DNA from 2 places in the Alloalcanivorax venustensis genome. Region 2 is predicted to be linked to the other one. Evidence: predicted binding sites of a transcription regulator. Region 2 holds the regulator's gene; the other holds the start of a gene.
What was found. The regulator PhoB, encoded in region 2, activates phosphate uptake and scavenging genes when phosphate is short. The targets are predictions, from matches to a motif close to TGTCATANNNNTGTCANA.
Positions count from the first base shown of each region.

Region 1: ppk1 (polyphosphate kinase 1) is a predicted target of PhoB. The motif match lies at 7,917-7,934, and genes of this name have one in related genera.

Region 1 covers NZ_CP179934.1:937,689-947,958, forward strand. The annotation lists gene ACMG4O_RS04495 (TonB-dependent receptor) at 1-1,938, shown strand, start outside; gene rho (transcription termination factor Rho) at 2,020-3,279, opposite strand; gene trxA (thioredoxin TrxA) at 3,731-4,057, opposite strand; gene ppx (exopolyphosphatase) at 4,281-5,780, shown strand; gene ppk1 (polyphosphate kinase 1) at 5,793-7,880, opposite strand; gene ACMG4O_RS04520 (TonB-dependent siderophore receptor) at 8,039-10,135, shown strand; gene hemB (porphobilinogen synthase) at 10,270-10,270, opposite strand, start outside.
Region 2 covers NZ_CP179934.1:722,908-733,177, reverse strand. The annotation lists gene ACMG4O_RS03500 (MATE family efflux transporter) at 1-654, shown strand, start outside; gene ACMG4O_RS03495 (hypothetical protein) at 635-1,006, opposite strand; gene ACMG4O_RS03490 (NAD(P)/FAD-dependent oxidoreductase) at 1,003-2,157, opposite strand; gene rd (rubredoxin) at 2,172-2,336, opposite strand; gene ACMG4O_RS03480 (chorismate--pyruvate lyase family protein) at 2,543-3,070, shown strand; gene ubiA (4-hydroxybenzoate octaprenyltransferase) at 3,079-3,969, shown strand; gene phoB (phosphate regulon transcriptional regulator PhoB) at 4,083-4,787, shown strand; gene phoR (phosphate regulon sensor histidine kinase PhoR) at 4,833-6,164, shown strand; gene ACMG4O_RS03460 (SlyX family protein) at 6,180-6,386, opposite strand; gene ACMG4O_RS03455 (TetR/AcrR family transcriptional regulator) at 6,430-7,026, opposite strand; gene ACMG4O_RS03450 (DUF2306 domain-containing protein) at 7,107-7,478, shown strand; gene ACMG4O_RS03445 (TMEM165/GDT1 family protein) at 7,712-8,260, shown strand; gene ACMG4O_RS03440 (YaeQ family protein) at 8,285-8,821, shown strand; gene ACMG4O_RS03435 (MFS transporter) at 8,816-9,988, opposite strand; gene arsH (arsenical resistance protein ArsH) at 10,016-10,270, opposite strand, start outside.

The DNA.
Region 1 (10,270 bases), 210 kb from region 2:
CCGGTGGCGGCCTCGGAAGGCCGGGTGGACGGTGACGAATTGCGCACCCGTCCGATTCTGAGAACCGGGGAGGTAATGGAAACGGTGCCCGGGCTGATCGCCACCCAGCATTCGGGCAGCGGCAAGGCCAATCAGTACTTCCTGCGCGGTTTCAATCTGGATCACGGCACCGATTTCAATACGTCGGTGGACGGCATGCCGGTGAACATGCCCACCCACGGGCACGGCCAGGGCTACACCGATATCAATTTCCTGATTCCGGAAATGATCGATGACGTCTACTACCGGAAGGGGCCCTATTACGCCGGCGTGGGCGACTTCTCCGGTGCCGGTAGTGTGGATATCCGCACGCGCACCCGCGCCGAAGGGCAGCGTCTAAAGCTCACCGCCGGGGGCGACGACTATTACCGGGCGCTGCTGTACGGCGGCTCGGCGGTGGGCGACGGCGACCTGGTCTACGCGCTGGAGAGCCAGACCTACAACGGCCCCTGGGAGGACGTCAGCGAAGACGTGGAGAAGTATAACGGTCTGCTTCGCTATGGCTGGAACCAGGGCGATACCCGCTACACCACCACGGTGATGGGCTACAGCAACCGCTGGAACAGCGCCGATCAGATCCCCCGGCGGGCGGTGCGCTCCGGTCTGATCGATGAGCTCGGCTCCCTGGATGAGGACGCCGGCGGTGAAAGCGAGCGCTATTCTCTGTCGCTCTCCTGGAGTAACCCGCGCCAGCAGGGCACGATTTACGCCATCGACTACGGGCTCAATCTTTGGTCCAACTTCACCTACTTCCTGGACGATCCGGCCAACGGCGACGAGTTCGAGCAGGTGGATGAGCGTGGCGTCTATGGCGGTGAGGTGTCGTTCAATAACGATCTGCGTCTGGCCGGCATGCCGGTGACCGGCCGCTGGGGGCTCAGCCTGCGGTACGACGACATCCGCGATGTGGGCCTGTTCAGCAGCGCCGGGCGGCAACGTATCGGCACGGTGCGTCGCGACGAGGTGTCGCAAACCGCCGCCGGAGTGTTCGGCAGCCTGGAGTTTCAGCTCGCCGAGCGCTGGCGGGCCACCGCCGGGCTTCGCTATGACCACTATTACTTCGATGTGAACGACCGCGCCGGCATCAACGAAAACGGCGTCGACCTGTCCGCCAATTCCGGCAATGCGGACGACGGCATCGTCAGCCCCAAATTCAGTTTGGTGTGGCTGGCCAGCGAACAGGCCGAGTATTACCTCTCAAGTGGTTTCGGCTTCCACAGTAACGACGCCCGCGGCACCACCATTGAAGTGGACCCGCTGGACGGTTCGGCGGCGGAAAAGGTGGATCCGCTGGTGCGCTCGCGCGGCGAGGAGCTGGGCGCGCGTTTCTACCCGGCACGGAATCTGGAGATGTCGCTGGCGCTGTGGCAGCTGCGGCTGGATTCGGAGCTGCTGTTCGTGGGCGACGCCGGCAACACCGAGGCTGGGCGGCCGAGCCTGCGGCGCGGGGTGGAGTTCAATGTGTTCTATAACCCCACCGATTGGCTGTCCCTGGACCTGGAGCTGGCGGCCACCCGTGCCCGCTACCGGGATGATGAACCCGGAGAGGGGGACTATGTGGAAGGCGCGCCCGATCGGGTGATTGGCGCCGGCGCCCACTACCATAGCGGCCACTGGTTCGGCGGTTACCGTATTCGGCATCTGGGCCCGCGGCCGCTGGATTCATTCTCGGATCAGGAGTCGTCCAGCACCACCATTCAGAACGTCAAGGCGGGTTGGCGTGGCGGCGATTGGGAGCTGGCGGTGGAGGTGCTGAATCTGGCCGATTCCGGCGACCACGATATCGATTACTTCTACGCGTCCCGCCTGCAGGGCGAGCCGGCGGCGGGGGTGGAGGACCTGCACTACCACCCGATTCTGCCGCGCACCTGGCGGCTGAGCGTGCAGCGCGCGTTCTGAACCCCGGCCCTGAAACGAAAAACGCCCCGGCGATCACCGGGGCGTTTTTCGTAACGGGGCCTTGTGGAAAGACCGCCGCTGTTACTTGCGCTTCATGGAATCGAAGAATTCCGCATTGGTCTTGGTCTGCTTCATGCGGTCGATCAGGAATTCCATGGCGCCGATTTCGTCCATCGGATGGAGGACCTTGCGCAGAATCCACATCTTCTGCAGCTCGTCCTCGCTCACCAGCCGCTCTTCGCGGCGGGTGCCGGAGCGCTTGATGTTCATGGCCGGGAACACACGCTTTTCCGCCACCTTGCGGTCCAGGTGCAGTTCCATGTTGCCGGTGCCCTTGAACTCCTCGTAGATCACTTCGTCCATCTTGGAGCCGGTCTCCACCAGGGCGGTGGCGAGGATGGTCAGGCTGCCGCCTTCCTCGATGTTCCGCGCCGCGCCGAAGAAGCGCTTGGGCTTTTCCAGGGCGTGGGCGTCGACACCACCGGTGAGCACCTTGCCGGAGCTCGGCTGCACGGTGTTGTAGGCGCGCGCCAGACGGGTGATGGAGTCGAGCAGAATCACCACGTCCTGTTTGTGTTCCACCAGCCGCTTGGCTTTCTCGATCACCATCTCGGCGACCTGCACGTGGCGGGCCGGCGGTTCGTCGAAGGTGGAGGCCACCACTTCCCCGCGCACCGTGCGTGACATCTCGGTCACTTCCTCGGGCCGCTCGTCGATCAGCAGCACGATCATGTGCGTTTCGGGGTTGTTGCGGGCGATGGACTGGGCGATACCCTGGAGAAGCATGGTCTTACCGGCTTTGGGCGGCGCCACGATCAGGCCGCGCTGGCCTTTGCCGATCGGCGCCACCAGGTCGATCACCCGGGCGGTGATGTCCTCGGTGGAGCCGTTGCCGACTTCCATGACCATCCGCTCGGTGGGGAACAGCGGGGTCAGGTTCTCGAACAGGATCTTGGTTTTGGCGTTTTCCGGCCGGTCGGTGTTGATCTCACTGACCTTGAGCATGGCGAAGTAGCGTTCGCCATCCTTGGGGGGCCGGATCTTGCCGGCGATGGTGTCGCCGGTGCGCAGGTTGAAGCGACGTATCTGGCTGGGCGACACGTAAATGTCATCCGGGCCGGCCAGGTAAGAGCCTTCCGCGGAGCGCAGGAAGCCGAAGCCGTCCTGCAGAATTTCCAGCACCCCATCACCGTAGATGTCCGAGCCGTTCTTGGCGGCTCGCTTGAGGATGGAGAAGATAACGTCCTGTTTGCGGGTTCTCGCCAGGTTCTCCAGGCCGAGTTCCTTGGCAATATCCAGAAGTTCGCCGATCGGCTTCTGTTTCAGTTCGGAAAGATTCATTGGTGTTTTACAGGATGTCCAGAAATGAATTGACGGAATACACCTTGGATTGGTGTCTCTCGATGGTCGGATCCGGGCCGGAGAGCCTCGGAATTTCTTATTGATTCATTTGCATTCGCAGGGGCCGTTTCACGGTCTCCCAAGGTCGGGGACATCGTGGAGAACGGGGCCTGCTTGGCTAAGGCTGACGCATTCAGCGGGAGCGATAAACGATGAAACCCTTGCAAATCATCCGTCGGCGGGGCCTGAATGCCAGGGGCCGGACAGGATAACTATCTCGGAAAAAGGACGCTCAGAAACGTACGAATTAGAGATCCCTGCCAGAGGGTGCGAATACGTTGATTCGGGAATGTACCACCGGGCCGGAGGGCTGTCTAGTCCGGGACGCGCAGTCCGTGAGAGGCAAGGGCGGCCACGGGCCGGAGGGCCCGTGGCGCATTCACCGGCTGGATCAGAGCGTGCTGTCCAGGAACGCGGTGAGCTGGGACTTCGACAGAGCGCCGACCTTGGTGGCTTCCACGTCGCCGTTCTTGAACACGGTCAGCGTGGGGATGCCGCGCACGCCGTACTTCTTGGGCGTGTCCGGGTTCTCGTCGATGTTCAGCTTGGCAATGGTGAGCTTGCCGGCGTAATCCCCGGACAGGTCTTCCAGGATCGGCGCTACCATTTTGCAGGGGCCGCACCAGGGCGCCCAGTAGTCCACCAGAACCGGACCGTCGGCTTTCAGGACTTTCTCCTCGAAATCCGCGTCGGTCACGTTGATAATCTCGCCGCTCATTGAAATCTCCTGCTAGGCTTTCGCGGGATGATGACGCCGACACGCAGCCGACGCCGTCACAGGTCGATTAATATCGGGGTCTGGCGCGCGGATTTCAAGCGCGCCGAACAATGGTGCCGACAGAGCGCGCCTATCGGCGGCGCGCCGAAGCAGCGGGAACGCCCGCGTGGCGCCCGCTCGGGGCCGTTTCACGGCCGGCTCTGGACCGTCAAGGAGAGGGGTTTTGCGACAACCTGAACATCTGGCCGCCATCGATTTGGGGTCCAACAGTTTTCACATGGTGGTGGCCCGGCAGGCCCAGGGCGAGGTGCGGGTCCTGGAAAGTTTGTCCGAAAAGGTGCAGTTGGGCGCCGGCCTGGGGCCCGACAACCGCCTCGACGAAGACGCCCAGACCCAGGCGCTGGACTGCCTGAGCCGCTTCGCCCAGCGCATCAAGGGCATCCCCCGCGGCAATGTGCGCGTGGTGGGCACCAACACCCTGCGCATGGCGCGCAACGCCACCCAGTTCATCGCCCGCGCCGAACACGCTCTGGGGCACGACATCGAAGTGGTGGCGGGCCGCGAGGAGGCCCGGCTGATCTACCTGGGCGTGGCGCACAGCCTCGCCGATGACGCCGGCGCGCGGCTGGTGGTGGATATCGGCGGTGGCTCCACCGAGCTGATAATCGGCGAGCGCTTCGAGTCCACGGAAACCGAATCCCTGCACATGGGCTGTGTCAGCTATGGGCAGCGCTTTTTCGCCGACGGCAAGATCACCGAGGCGGCGTTCAAGAAGGCGGTCACCGCGGCCCGTCAGGAAGTGCTGTCCATCGAAACCAACTACCGCCGTTTGGGCTGGGCCCAGGCGGTGGGCGCCTCGGGCACCATCAAGGCGATTGCCCAGGTGTGCGAGGAGAACGGCTGGAGCACCGAAGGCATCAGCCTGGAGGGGCTCGACAAGGCGCGCCGCAAGGCGATCAAGGCGGGCAGCGCGGACGCCCTGTCGCTGAAAGGACTGCGCGACGACCGCAAGGCGATTTTCGCCTCCGGCCTGGCGATTCTGCTGGGCATTTTCGAGCAGATGGGGCTGGCCCACATGCAGGTGTCCAGCGGCGCCCTGCGCGAAGGCCTGCTGTACGACCTGTTGGGGCGCTTTGCCCATGAGGACGTCCGCGAGCGCAGTGTGCAGGCGCTGATGAATCGGCACCACGTGGAGCGCGCCCAGGCCGAGCGCGTCTGGGAAACCGCCCGGGGCCTGTACCGGCAGGCCGCCGGCGACTGGGATCTCGAGGACGAAGAAGCGCAGGCCACGCTGCGCTGGGCGGCCCTGCTGCATGAGGTGGGGCTGGCGGTGTCGCACAGCCAGTTTCACAAGCACGGCGCCTACCTGGTGTCCAATTCCGACCTGCCCGGCTTCTCGCGCCAGGCCCAGCAGGCGGTGGCGGTGCTGGTGCGCGGCCACCGCCGCAAGGTGCCGCTGTCCACGCTGGCGGAGTGCCCCGAGGATGAACAGGCCCGGCTGCTGCGGTTGTGTCTGCTGCTCAGGCTGGCCTGTCGCATGCACCACGCGCGCAACGGCGCGCCGGTGCCGCCGCTCACCCTGAACGCCGGCGAGCGCACCCTGGAGTTGGTGTTCCCGGCCGGCTGGCTGGCCGAGCACCCGCTCACCCTGGCCGACCTGGAGCAGGAGCAGGAGTTTTTCCAGGCCGCCGGCTACCAGCTCACGGTGACCGACGCCACCTGACGGAGGCGCCGCTCAGGCGCCGCCGGACAGAGCCTCAAGCAGCGCCTGCTGGGCCAGGAACGGGGCCTCGTGCTCGGCCCGCTGCACGCGGCGGTAGATGCCGTCGCCGTGCAGCTCCCAGGCCTGGCCGTTGTCGCGCAGGTAATACTCCAGACCCTGCTCCAGCACCTGCGCCTTGAGCGCCGGTTCGTTGACCGGGAAGGCGGTTTCCACCCGGTTGAACAGGTTGCGGTCCATCCAGTCGGCGCTGGAGCAGTACACCAGGTCCTCGCCGGCGTGGTGGAAATGGTAGATGCGCGTGTGCTCCAGGAAGCGGCCGATCACCGAGCGCACGCGGATGTTCTCCGACAGCCCGGGGATGCCCGGGCGCAGGCAGCAGATGCCGCGCACGATCAGGTCGATCTGCACGCCCGCCTGGCTGGCCCGGTACAGCGCCCGCATGATCTGCTCTTCGGTGAGCGAATTAAACTTGGCGATGATGCGCGCCGGCTTGCCGGCCAGGGCCTGTTCGGTTTCGAAATCGATCCACTGCACCAGGCTCGGATGCAGGGTGAACGGCGAGTGCTTCAGCTGCTTCAGGCGCGCCGCCTTGCCCATGCCGGTGAGCTCCTGAAAGATCTTGTGCACGTCCTGGCACAGGCCTTTTTCCGCCGTCATCAGGCCGTAATCGGTGTAAATCTTGGTGGTTTTGGTGTGGTAGTTGCCGGTGCCCACATGGGCATAGCGCTTGATGCCTTCGCCGTCGCGGCGCACCACCAGCAGCATCTTGGCGTGGGTTTTGTAGCCCACCACCCCGTACACCACCATGGCGCCGGCCTCCTGCAGGCGGCGCGCGCCCTCGATGTTGGACTCCTCGTCGAAGCGGGCGCGCAGCTCCACCACCGCGGTGACTTCCTTGCCGTTACGGGCGGCGGTCTCCAGGTGGTCCAGAATCTCCGAGTTGGTGCCGGTGCGATAGAGCGTCTGCTTGATCGCCAGCACCTTGGAGTCGCGGGCCGCTTCGGCGAGCAGATTGACCACCGGTGAAAAGCTTTCGAACGGGTGGTGCAGCAGGATGTCGCCCTGGTCGATGGCCTCGAAAATGCTCTCGTGCTTCTTCACCGCCGCCGGCAGTTTGGGGCTGAACGGCGGGTAGTGCAGGCGCGGCCGGTTGACGCTGGTGAACATGCGCGCCAGGTTCACCGGGCCGTTCACCTCGTAGGCGTCCTGCTCGGTCAGTTCGAACTGCTCCAGCAGATACTCGATCAGGTCGCGGGGGCAGTTGTCGGCCACTTCCAGGCGCACTTCGTCGCCGTAGCGACGGGACAACAGCTCGCCCTTCAGCGCGCTGGCCAGGTCCTCCACGTCTTCATCCACTTCCAGGTCGGCGTTGCGCGTTACCCGGAACTGATAGCAGCCGGTGGCCTTCATGCCGGGGAACAGGTCGCTGACGTGGGCGTGGATCATCGAGGACAGGAAAATAAAGTTGTCGTTGCCGTCCTCGCAGATCTCTTCCGGCAGCCGCATCAGGCGCGGCAGGGAGCGCGGCGCGGGCACGATGGCCAGGCCGGTGGAGCGGCCGAACGCGTCCTTGCCGTCCAGCGACACAATGAAATTCAGGCTTTTGTTCACCAGCCTCGGGAAGGGGTGCGCCGGGTCCAGGGCGATGGGCGTCAGTACCGGATAAATCTGGTCGCGGAAGTACTTTTTCACCCACTCGGTCTGCGCCGGCGTCCAGTCCTCGCGGCGCAAGAAGTGCACGCCTTCCTCGGCCAGCGCCGGCAGCAGGATGTTCTGCAGAATATGGTACTGACGCTGCACGGCGTCGTGGGTCACGCGGGCCACCTCGGCCAGCACTTCCTCGGCGAGCATGCCGTCCGGCCCCGGGCGCCCGGTGCCGGTTTCCAGACGGTTCTTCAGGCCCGCCACGCGAATCTCGAAGAACTCGTCCATGTTGGAAGAGAAGATCAGCAGGAAATTGAGACGCTCCATCAGCGGATGGTGCTCGTCCATGGCCTGCTCGAGTACCCGTAGGTTGAACTGCAGCAGGCTCAATTCCCGGTTGATGTAGAAGTCCTGATTGCTCAAATCGGGGCCCTGGATACCGGTGTTGGCGTTCATTGCGAGTCCTGAGCTTGGATGCGGAAGGACCTATTGGATGACATTAGCATGACAAGAGGATGACAAGGATCCCTCTTCACTTGCCGGGAATGATAAGTATAATGCGAACGATTATCGTTAGTGGCTTGTCAGCCAACTGTCATTCCTGGGGAAACATCATGCTCAATCAAGATTTCGCCGCCGCGGCGGCTCTGATCACGCTGCTGACCGCGCCGGCGCTGGCCGCCGCCCAGCAGGAGAACAACGCCGGTACCCTGGCGCCGGTGGAAGTGGGCGCCGAAGGCCCCGCCGATGACGGCTACATCAACGTCGACAAGCCGGCCTCCACCGGCAAGCTGGACGTACCGGTGGAGCGCCAGCCGTTCTCCATCGAGACCGTGGACCGGGAGCTGATGGAAGACACCGGCGCCAAGAATATCCAGGACTCCTTGTTGTATATGTCCGGGGTGTATGGCGCTAATTTCGGCTTCGATACCCGCGGCGATTCGGCCATGGTGCGGGGGCTGAGGCCCTCGCTTTACGTGGACGGCCTGCGTGCCAGTTACGGTTCCTACAACAGCGTGCGGCCCAACATCTATGGCCTGGAGCGCGTCGAAGTGCTCAAGGGGCCCTCGTCGGTGTTGTACGGTCAGGCGGAGCTGGGCGGCATCATCAACGGCGTGTCCAAGCTGCCCAAGGCGGAGAAGCAGGGCGAGCTTCGCGCGCAGGTCGGTTCCTACGATCGCAAGGTGCTGGCGGCGGACGTCACCGGGCCGCTGTCCGAAGACGGCAAGCTGTTGTACCGGCTGGTGGCGCTCAAGCGCGACAGCGGCACCCAGGTGGATTACGTGGACGACAACGGATACGTGTTTGCGCCCTCGCTGACCTGGCTGCCCTCCGACGACACCACCATCAGCCTGCTCTTCAACAGCCAGGAAAACACCGGTGCGGTGTCCGCCCAGTTCCTGCCCACCCAGGGCACCCTGGAGCCCGGTCCGCAGGGGGACATCGGTTCCGAGACGTTTGTCGGCGAGCCGGACTGGGACCGCTATGACCGCCGCAAGGACGAAGTCACCCTGTTCGTCGATCACCGCCTTAACGACACCTGGGGGATCGCCACCACTGCCCGCTATACCGAAACCGAGACCGAAACCCGGGAGCACTGGGCCAATATCGGGGCGGCACCGGCCGCCGACGGTACCATCGGCCGCACCATTTACATGGCGGACAAAGGCACCGAGATCTTCAATGTGGATGCGCGGCTGGAAGGCGACCTGCGCCTCGGTGCCACCCGGCATACCCTGGCCATCGGTGTGGATCGACAGAACGCACTGTGGACTGAAGACAACAGTTTCAGCGCGACCGGCGGCGGCACCGATCTGAACGTTTATGACCCGCAATACGGCAATGTGAATTACGCGGTGCTGGATCCGGAAGATAAAGACGACAACCGCATCAGACAAACCGGTGTGTACGTGATCGACCATATGGAGATCGACCGTGTGGTGGTATCCGGTGCGCTGCGTTACGACGATACCACCACTACGGTGCTGGGCACTGACGGCGTCGATACCGATACCGACGACACCGCCACCACTGGGCGGCTGGGCCTGATGTACCGGTTCGATTCCGGCCTGTCGCCGTACATCAGTTACTCGGAATCCTTCGTGCCCAACCTCGGCCTGGACGGTTTCGGCGAAAGCCTCGATCCGACCACCGGCGAGCAGCGCGAGGCCGGTGTGAAGTACCTGTCCCAGCGTCACGGACTCGCCGTCACGGCGGCCTGGTTTGATATCGAAGAAACCAATCGCGTTGTTGACGGTGCCAATCCGCAAAGCGTCGAGCAGACCGGCGCCGTGGTGGACGGCTGGGAGGTCTCGGTGAAAAAACGGCTGGGCAACGCCAGCGTTCTGGCCAACTACACCAAGCTGGACGCCCGAGAGGATGAGACCGGTGAGCGGCTGGCGTACGTCGCTGAAGAGAGCGCTTCGGTTTGGGGCAAATACGAACTGGAAAGCGGTTTCCGCTTCGGTGCCGGGGTGCGCTATGTCGGCGATACCGTGGGCAGCGACTACGGTAGTGGTGCCGGTCCGGAAGTACCGTCCGTGACGCTCTACGACGCCATGGTCGGCTACCGCACCGGCCCCTGGGACTTCACCGTGACCGGCAAGAACCTGGCGGACAAGGAGTATGTGTCCTGGTGCCGTGGTGAAGGTCTCGACTGTGGCTACGGCGAGCGCCGCGTGATCCTCGGCGAGGCAAGCTACAACTTCTGACTTGTAGGAGCGGGCCCCGCCCGCGAAAGGCCGGCAAAGCCGGCCGGCGAGATGCCAGAGAGCTCAGGTATCCCGCCGGGAGCTTCGCTCCCTTTCGCGGGCGGGGCCCGCTCCCACAAGGCCCGCACCTGCAAT
Region 2 (10,270 bases):
CTGCCGGTGGGCGCGCTCAAACAGGTGGCGCCGATGCTGCAACTGCTGGCGGTGAACCGGGATATTTTTATCCGCAGCCTGGCGCTGCTGACGGTGTTTTTCTTCTTCACCGCCCAGGGCGCGCGGCTGGGCGACACGGTGCTGGCCGCCAACGCGGTGCTGATCACCTTCCTGCTGCTGCTCAGCAATACCCTGGACGGTTTCGCCAACGCCGCCGAGGCCCTGGTGGGCGACGCCACCGGCCGCCGTGACCGGCGCGCCCTGGGCGCGGCGGTGGCCGGCACCGGCAAGTGGACGCTGATCATCGCCGCGGCGGCGCTGCTGGCCTTCGTCGCCGGCGGCGGCCCCCTGATCCGCCTGCTCACCGATCTGCCGGGGGTGCGCGACACCGCCACCACCTACCTGCCCTGGATGCTGTTGCTGCCGCTCACCGCCAGCGCCGGCTTCTGGCTGGACGGCGTGTTCGTGGGCGCCACCCTGGCCCGGCAGATGCGCAACACCATGATGGTGGCCACGGCGTTGTTCTTTCCGGTCTGGTGGCTGACCAGCGGCTGGGGCAATCACGGCCTGTGGCTGGCCATGAATCTGTTCATGGCCAGCCGCGGCGTGCTGATGGGGTGGGTGTGGTACCGGATCAGCGCTTGGGCAGAATGAACTTCATCAGGGTCATGAACCACATCAGGTGGCCGGGGTCGCCTTCCACCTTGATGTCGCCGGCCTGCATGCCTTCCATGAACGCCATCTGGTTCTTGCCGGAGGCCTTGAGGGTGCGGAACGCGTAGTCCGCGTCCTTGAAATTGAGGGTCACGGACGGCGTCGGGTGCAGGCCCCGGCGGCTGGTCACCCGGTCCGGCTGGAAGTGATACCAGCGCGCCACGCCGCCGTTGAAGGTGCGCCACTGCATCACCACGTCGCGGTGCGCGAGCTGCTTGCGGAAGCCCTCGTCGCGGCCGGCCAGCCAGGCGAGTCGCCAGCCCAGGACCATCAGGATCAGACGGAACTTCATGGCATCAGCGCCGGAAGCTCTTTATTGAGCTTCATTTTTTCCTTCACCGCGTCACCGGTGAGGGCGTAGCCGCGCAGGTTGCCGTCGCGGTCGCGGAACAGGGCCTTGACGGTGTTGCCCTCTTCCTCGGTGTCCCAGTCGCCTTCCAGCTCTTCGGGCACCGGGCACACCACCACCGGGCAGGCCGGCGTCTTGATGGTCACCGGCATCACGCCGTAGCTCACCGGCGTCGGCTCGCTGGCCAGGGTCTTGGCCAGCGCCCGGGCGGACGCCATCAGCGGCAGCACATAGGGCAGCACATGGCCCTGCACTTCGGCGCAGTCACCCAGGGCGTAGACGTTGTCGGCGCTGGTGCGCAGGCTCTGGTCGGTGACGATGCCCCGGTTGGTCTTCAAACCGGCGTCCTTGGCGATGCCGATGCGCGGCCGCAGGCCGATGGCGGCGAGCACCACGTCGGATTCCAGGTGGGTGCCGTCGGAGAGCTCGGTGACCAGCTTGTCCGGGTTGTCCTTGCCGTGGTGCACGGCCTTGGCCAGGGGGCCGAAGTGGAAACGCACACCCAGGTCTTCCAGGCCGCGGCCGACGGCGGCGGAAGCCGGCTCCGGCAGCAGCATGGGCAGGCAGCGGCCCATGGGCTCCACCAGGTTGACCTGGAAGCCGCCGTTGGAGAGGTCGTTGGCGAATTCGCAGCCGATCAGGCCGCCGCCGAGAATGGTGACCTCACGCTTGCCCTCCAGGGCCTGGCGGAAACGGCCGTAATCCATCAGATCGTTGACCGAGAACACCTCGCCGACGGCGTCGCCTTCCAACGGCGGCGTCCAGGTGTCGGCGCCCAGGGCCAGCACCAGGCTGCTGTAATCCAGGTGATCATCGGGCAGCAGCACGCGCTGTTTGTCGGTGTCGATGCCGGCCACGTGGACGCCGGTGCGCACCGTCACGTTGAACTGCTCGGCGACCTGCTCGGGGGTCGCCATGGCCAGCTCATCGGCGGTTTTTTCCTTGGTGAAGCCGGTGGAGAGCATGGGCTTGGAGTAATTACGCCCGTCGTCGGCGGTGAGCACCACCACCGGCGTCTCTTTATCCAGCTTGCGGAATTCCTTGACCGTGTTGAAGCCGGCCAGGCCGGAGCCGATGATCACGATTGGATTCATGGGAGTGTCCTGTTTCAGATTTCCACCATCTCGAAGTCTTCTTTGCCGACGCCGCAGTCCGGGCACACCCAGTCATCGGGAATGTCGTCCCACTTGGTGCCGGGTTCGATGCCCTCTTCAGGCAGGCCTTCTTCCTCGTCGTAAATAAAGCCGCAAACCACGCATTCCCATTTTTTCATGCTGAACCTCGTCTGGTCGGGGGAAGCCGGGCCCGGTACGCGGGCCCTTCCAGGGGCCGCTAACGTATCCACGGGCGCGTGAAAAATCAATGACAGCGGATAATGGTAGCGTTGCCCGACGGCCGACGTCTTGCCGATCCGCGCTTCATGGGCCATAGTCGCGCGCTCGAGATCCCGCGCCCCGGGCGCGAGCAAAGCGAGTCCCCATGCCCGATACCGCAATGCGCGCCGACGCCCGCTGGCGTCCCCAGGAACAGCTCAGCCTGCCGCCGCTGGTGCGCGACTGGCTGGCCGACCCCGGCTCCCTGACCGCCCGCCTGCGCCTGTACGGCGCCTTCCGGGTGGTACCCCGTGAGGACCGCATTATTCGCCCCACCCTCGCCGAGCAGCAGCTGCTGGGCCGCATCGGCCGTGGCCGCGCCCTGGTGCGGGAAGTCACCCTGCTGGTGGACGAGGAGCCGATGGTGGAGGCGCGCAGCGTGCTGCCGCTGGCCAGCCTGCGCGGACCCAACCGCGGCCTGGCGCACATGGGCAGCCGCTCGCTGGGCAGCGAGCTGTACCGGCGGCCCATGGCGCGCCGTGACCGGGTCTGGGTGCGCCACGGCGCCGCCCCCTCTGGCCAGACGCCCTGCTGGGGGCGACAATCCCGGTTCATCAAGCGCGGCCGGCCCTTGCTGGTGGCCGAGCACTTCCTGCCCGCGCTATGGCGGCGGGTCGAGGACATGGATCGCTGAGGACGCCTATGCTGGCTTTCGTGGAACACCGCTACCCCGCTCTCTGGCCCTGGATCCAGCTGATGCGCCTGGACCGGCCGATCGGCAGCATGCTGCTGATGTGGCCCACCCTGTGGGCGCTGTGGATCGCCGGCGGCGGCACGCCCAGCCTCAAACACATCGTCATTTTCGTGCTGGGGGTGTTCGTGATGCGCGCCGCCGGCTGCGTGATCAACGATTTCGCCGACCGCGACTTCGACGGTCATGTCACGCGCACCCGGGGCCGGCCGCTGGCCACCGGCGCCCTGTCCGCCCGCCAGGCGCTGATGCTGTTCGCCGCCCTGGGGCTGATCGCGCTGGGCCTGGTGCTGTGCCTCAACCGTTTCACCCTGGTGCTGTCGTTCGGCGGCCTGGGGCTGGCGGTGCTGTACCCCTTCACCAAGCGATTTACCTATCTGCCGCAGCTGTTCCTGGGCGCCGCCTTCAGCTGGGCGATTCCGATGGCGTTCGCCGCCGAGACCGAGAGCGTGCCGGAAATCGCCTGGCTGCTGTTCACCACCAACCTGCTGTGGACGGTGGCCTACGACACCGAATACGCCATGTGCGACCGGGAAGACGACCTCAAGGTGGGCATTAAAAGCACCGCCATCCTGTTCGGTGATCTGGACAAGGTGATGGTCGGCGCGCTGCAGGTGCTGACCCTGGTGGCGCTGTGGGTGCTCGGCCAGCGGCTGGGCTTCACCTGGCCCTGGTATCTGGGCCTGGCCGGCATGGCGGCGGGCTTCGCCCATCAGCAGTGGCGCATCCGCTACCGCGAGCCCTGGCCCTGCTTCCACGCTTTTCTAAGCAACCACTGGGCCGGGGCCAGCGTGTTCGCGGGACTTTATTTTCAATACCTGCTGGCCGCGCCCGGCCCGTGATCGCGGGCGGCGGGGTCGCCGCCGCCGCGAGAAGCGTGCAAAGTTGTCATCATCATGTCATAAAAAGGCAATGTAATAGGGGCACTTAAATGGGCAACCCCTGAGAATAAGCCATGTCCCGTAATCGAATTCTGATTGTTGACGACGAACCCGCGATCCGCGAAATGGTGGCGGTGGCGCTGGAGCTGGCGGATTTCGACGTGCTGGAGGCGGACAACGCCCAGCGCGCCCACGAGTACATTGTCGACGAGCGACCGGACCTGGTGCTGCTGGACTGGATGTTGCCGTCGGTGAGCGGTATCGAGCTGGCCCGGCGCCTCAAGCGCGAGGACGCCACCGCCGAAGTGCCGATCATCATGCTTACGGCGAAGAGCGAAGAGGACAACAAGATCCAGGGCCTGGACGTGGGCGCCGACGACTACATCACCAAGCCGTTTTCCACCCGCGAGCTGATCTCGCGCATCAAGGCGGTGCTGCGCCGCACCTCGGTGGTGGCGGCGGAGAAAGCCATCGACGTGGAAGGCCTGTGCCTGGACCCGGTGAGCCACCGGATCAGCGCCAACGGCGACCCGGTGGACATGGGCCCCACGGAATACCGCCTGCTGGAGTTCTTTATGAGCCACCAGGAGCGGGCCTACTCGCGCACCCAGTTGCTGGACCAGGTGTGGGGCGCCAACGTCTACGTGGAAGACCGTACCATCGACGTGCACATCCGGCGCCTGCGCAAGGCGTTGTCGCCGCACGGGTTCGATGGTTTCATCCAGACGGTGCGCGGGACCGGTTACCGGTTCTCGGTGAAGTCCAGTCAGGCGTCATAATGATCGGGTCCGCGACGCGGACCAACGGAGCCGGAAGGGCGGTGAATGAAAGATCCGGCGGGCATGAAAGCCAGTCTCGGCAAGGAAGTGAACCGCATCGTCATCCTGGTGGCGGTGTCCGTGGCGGTTTGTCTGGCCCTGCGCAGCATCTGGCCGCTGGTGGCGGGCCTGTCGCTGTATATCATCTGGAGCACCCGGCAGCTGTTCGCCCTGTACGCCTGGCTGGTGCGCGAGGAGCACACCGAACCGCCGGACAGCGTCGGCCTCTGGGGTGAGTTCTACACCCGCCTGGAGCACCTTTTCCAGAAGGAACGGCGCGCCCAGGACAACCTGCAGAGCATCATCGTGCGCGCCCAGCAGTCGGTGAACGCCCTGGAGGACGTGGTGGTGCTGATCGACCAGCACGGCTACCTGGAATACTGGAACCACGCCGCCGGCCGGCATCTCGGCTTCCGCGCCGACAAGGACCTGGGCCAGCCGCTCACCAACCTGATCCGCCACCCGCGTTTCACCGACTACCTGACCCAGGGCGATTTCCGCGAACCGCTGGAGATACCCTCGCCGGTGGACGACAACCGCATCCTGCAATTGCGCATCACCGAGTTCGGCGTCGGCGATCAGCTGATTCTGGCCCGGGACGTGACCCGCATTCACCACCTGGAACAGATGCGCAAGGACTTCGTGGCCAACGTCAGCCATGAGCTGAAAACGCCGCTCACGGTGCTCAAGGGCTACCTGGAAACGCTGCTCGACACGGTGCCCGAGGAGCAGACCCGGCTGCGCCGGGCGCTGACGCAAATGGACGCCCAGAGCCAGCGCATGGAGGCGCTGGTGCAGGACCTGTTGCTGCTGTCGCGCCTTGAGAACACCGAGGCGGACAACCTGCAACAGGCGGTGGCGGTGCACGGCATGCTGCAGCGCATGCGCGAAAGCGCCCTGGCGCTGGCGCCGGAGAAGCAGCAGACCATCGAGCTGGACGTGCCGGAAAGCGCCCGCCTGATCGCCAACCCGGCGGAACTGGAAAGCGCCTTCGGCAACCTGATCGTCAACGCGGTGAAATACACCCCCGCCCACGGCGTGATCCGCATTCACTGGTGGCAGGACGCCGACGGCGCCCACCTTTCGGTGCGCGACAACGGCATCGGCATCGACCCGGCGCACATCCCCCGCCTCACCGAGCGTTTTTACCGGCCGGACAACAGCCGCGTCACCCAGACCGGCGGCACCGGCCTGGGGCTGGCCATCGTCAAGCATGTGATGATCCGCCATAACGGCAAGCTGGAGATCAAAAGCGAGCTCGGCAGCGGCAGCAACTTCACCTGCCATTTCCCCGCCAGCCGGCTGGTCAGCAAGCCCACCGCCCTGGCCAGCGGCTGACCGTCCGCCGGCGTTTTAATAGTGCGGCGGCGGGGCGTCCTCGATGCGCAGGGCGGCGAGCTCCTCGCTCTGCTCCACCACCCGGTCCACCAGTTTGCGGTAGGCGGCTTCCAGCTCGTCGAGCTTGCGCTGCTGGTCACTGACGATCTGATTAAGGCTGGCCACCAGGTCTTCCTGGTAGGCCAGTTTGGTTTCGATATCGAGAAAGCGGTCGTCGCTCATGGGCTCTCCTGACGTGGGCCTGGCGCGGGCCGGCAGTATAGCGCTAGACGGTGTCCGCCAGCACCGCCTCCGCCAGCCCCAGCGGATCCTCCTCCAGCCAGTCCAGCTGACCGTCCAGCAGCAACTGCCCCAACCCGTGCACCAGCGCCCAGGCGCGCAGCGCCGCCCGGGTCACGCTGTCCGGGTCCGGCTCGCCGCCGGGCCAGCCACGCGACACCGCCTGGCGCAGGGTCTCGAACGCCGCCCGCGAGGCCTCGCGCAGCTCGTCTTCGCGGCGGTGCGGCGGAATCACGCTGAACATCAAGCGGAACAGCGCCGGGTTGGCGTGGGCGAAGCGAATATAGCTGCGCCCCCCGGCCAGCAGTTTTTCGTCGCCCTCCGCCCGCGCTTCGGCCTCGCGCTGGGCGGCGCTGAGGCGCCGGAACCCCTCCGACGCCAGCGCCTGCAGCAGCGCGTCCTTGTTGGCGAAATGGCGGTAGCTGGCGTTGGCGGTGACGCCCACCCGGCGGGCCAGCTCGCGCAGGCTGAAGCCGCCGTCGCCGCTTTCCGCCAGCAGCACCAGGGCCTCGTCCACCAGGGCCCGGCGCAGGTCGCCGTGGTGGTAGCGGTCCGGAGAGGGATCCTTGTTTGATGTTGACACTGTACACATCCTTTTCTATCTTATGTTCACAGCATACACATTAAGCCGGTACGGGCCCAGCCCGCCGGGGGAGAAAAGTGATGGTGGCGGTCTGGATTCATCTCGTCGCGGCGCTCTGGGCGCTGGTCTTCGGTGCCGTGCAGTTGCTGTCCGCGAAGGGGTCGCGGCGGCACCGCTGGCTCGGCTGGTCGTGGGTGCTGGCCATGGTGGTCACGGCGGTGTCGTCGTTCTGGCTGAGCGGCGGCCTGGCGCTGCTGGGGCCGTTCAGCGTGATACATCTGCTGTCCGTGTGGACCCTGGTGTGCCTGGTGATCTCGATGCTGGCGGTGCGCCGCCGGCGCCTGGATACGCACCGTAATTTCCTGGTGGGTGCCTATCTGGGGCTGGTGGGCGCCGGGCTGGGTACCCTGGCGCCGGGCCGGCTGATCAGCGGCTGGCTGTTCGGCGCTTGATTTAAATCCCTGCCGCGGCTAAGGTTTCCGCCGTCTTGGGGGAGTAGTCACCCGGGTTCCCACCCTGGACGGTCGTCAACATATTTGCGCCTCAATGCGCATGGTGGCCGTGTCCTCCGCCGCATCGGCGGATGGATCGACGAGACCTGAGACATTGTCTGCATTCCGCGGGGGCGGGATCGGTGGGCAGTGTCTCTGGTAATCGTTCGGTCCCGCCCCTGTAAGGTTTTCCGTTGGACGCTTTTCTCTCTTCCACCCTGCTGGTCGCCCTGGGCGAAATCGGCGATAAAACCCAGTTACTGTCGCTGGCGCTGGTGTGCCGGTTCCGCAAGCCCTGGCCGATCCTCGCCGGCGTGGTGGTCGCCACGCTGGTCAACCATGGCCTCAGTGTCTGGTTCGGCGACTGGCTGGCCGACGCCATTCCGGCGGACTGGCTGACCTGGATTCTGGGCGGCAGTTTTATCGCCCTGGGGCTGTGGATGCTGATCCCGGATAAGGACGAGGGCGTGGACGAGAGTGTCCGCTTCGGCCCCTTCCTCACCAGCCTGATCCTGTTCTTCATCGCCGAGATCGGCGACAAGACCCAGGTGGCCACCGTGGCCCTGGCAGTGCGCTTTCAGGAGTTCTGGCCGGTGCTTCTCGGCACCACAGCGGGTATGATCGCCGCCAACCTGCCGGTGATCTGGGTGGCCCACCGCCTCGCCGGCGAGCGTTTCGAGACCTGGGCCCACCGGATCAGCGCGGCGCTGTTCATCGCCTTCGGCGTCTGGGCGTTGATCTGACCGCGAATCACAGCGAGCTATGCCATGGCCCTTACCGCCACCATCTACAAAGCCGAACTCACCGTTTCGGATATGGACCGGGATTACTACGCCACCCATAACCTGACGGTGGCGCTGCACCCCTCGGAAACCGAGGCCCGCATGATGCTGCGGCTGATGGCCTTCGCCCGCCACGCCCACGAGGACCTGAGCTTCACCCGGGGCCTGTCGTCCACCGACGAGCCGGATCTGTGGCGGCACCACCCCAACGGCACCCTGGAAGAGTGGATCGAGCTGGGCATGCCGGATGAGAAGCGGCTGCGCAAGGCCTGCGGCCTGGCCGATGCCGTGGTGGTCTACACCTACGGCCGCCAGGCGCCGCTGGCCTGGCGCGAGGCCCTGGGCCGCAAGCTGGACCGCTTCGACAACCTCACCGTGCTGCGCGTGATGCCGGAAACCGAAGCGGCGCTGGCGTCCCTGGCCCACCGCCAGATGCGCCTGAACGCCATGATCCAGGACGGGCAGCTGTGGCTGGGGGACGACGGGGAAAGTGTGGCGGTGGCGCTGGAATCCCAGCTATAGCCGCGCCCGGCACAGGTAGAACAACCCCACCACCGGCCCCGGCAACAGCAGCCAGGCGACGCGCAGATCCAGCGCCGACCAGAACTCAGAGACCAGGAAGATCGCCGGAATGGTGAGCGCGAAGCCGATGGCGTTCATCACCGCCAGGGTCGAGCCGACCCGGTCCCGCGGCGCGGTGGCGGCGGCCAGGGCGGAAAGCTGCGGCGAATCGGCGATCACCGTGAAGCCCCACAGCAGCAACAGCGCCAGCAGCAGAAAAGGGGACAGACTTCCCAGCAGCGGATAGACCAGGCACAGCAGGCCGGATACGGCCAGCGCCGCCCTCGCCACCCACAGGCTGCCGCGCCCGCGGCTGACACGACCGCCATAAACACAGCCCACCAGCCCCAAAGCGATCACCAGGAACGCCAGCCACGGCACCAGCGCCTGATCGGCGCCCAGGCGCTGCAGCTCCCGGGCCACCAGCAGCGGTGTCAGCGTCCAGAACGCATAGAGCTCCCAGCAATGGCCGAAGTAGCCCAGGGCGGCGGCGCGGAAATCGCCACTGGCGAAGGCGGCGAAGCCTTCGCGTAGCGGCTTCTTCCGGCCGGGCGGCGGCAGATGGGGGCCGTCGCCCAGGGCGCGGATCAGCCACGCCGCCACCAGCGCCAGCAGCGAGGCGGTGAGCAGCGGCCACTGCCAGGGCAGGCCCAGGGTGGCGCCGCGCAACAGGTGCGGCACGGCGGTGCCCAGGGTCAGCATGCCCACCAGCCAGGCCAGGGCGGCGCCGGTGTGACGCGGTGTCCAGCTGATCACCAGCTTCATGCCCAGGGGGTAAATACCGGCCAGGCAGAGCCCGGTGGCGAAGCGCATTACCAGTGCTGCCGCGGGCTGCCAGGCCACCAGCACGAAGGCGCCGTTGATCAGCGCGCCCAGGACCGCCGCTACCGCGAACACCCGGCTGGCGCGGAAGCGGTCGGCCAGGCCGGTGGCCGCCAGCGCCAGGGTGCCGAGGATAAAGCCCGCCTGGGTGGCGATGGTGAGGCGCCCCAGGTCGGTCTCGGTGAGGCCCAGTTCCTGGCCCAGGGACAGCCCCACGCCGTTAACGCTGAACCACAGCGAGGTGCCCAGAAACTGGGCGGCGACAATCACCGCCAGGGGGAAGCGGGACAGGGTTTCGGCGGGCATGGCTTCCCCTTTTGGCCAGGTACGGGCTTACATGGTGCGCTGATTGACCCGGCGGGACACCTCTTCCGCGCTCTCCTTGCGTTCGGAGTATCGATCGGTGAGGTAGTCGCTGCGATCACGGACCAGCAGGGTGAATTTCACCAGCTCCTCCATGACGTCGACTATACGATCATAGTAGGGGGACGGCTTCATGCGGTCGTTGTCGTCGAATTCCAGGAACGCCTTGGGCACCGACGACTGATTGGGGATGGTCACCATGCGCATCCAGCGGCCCAGCACGCG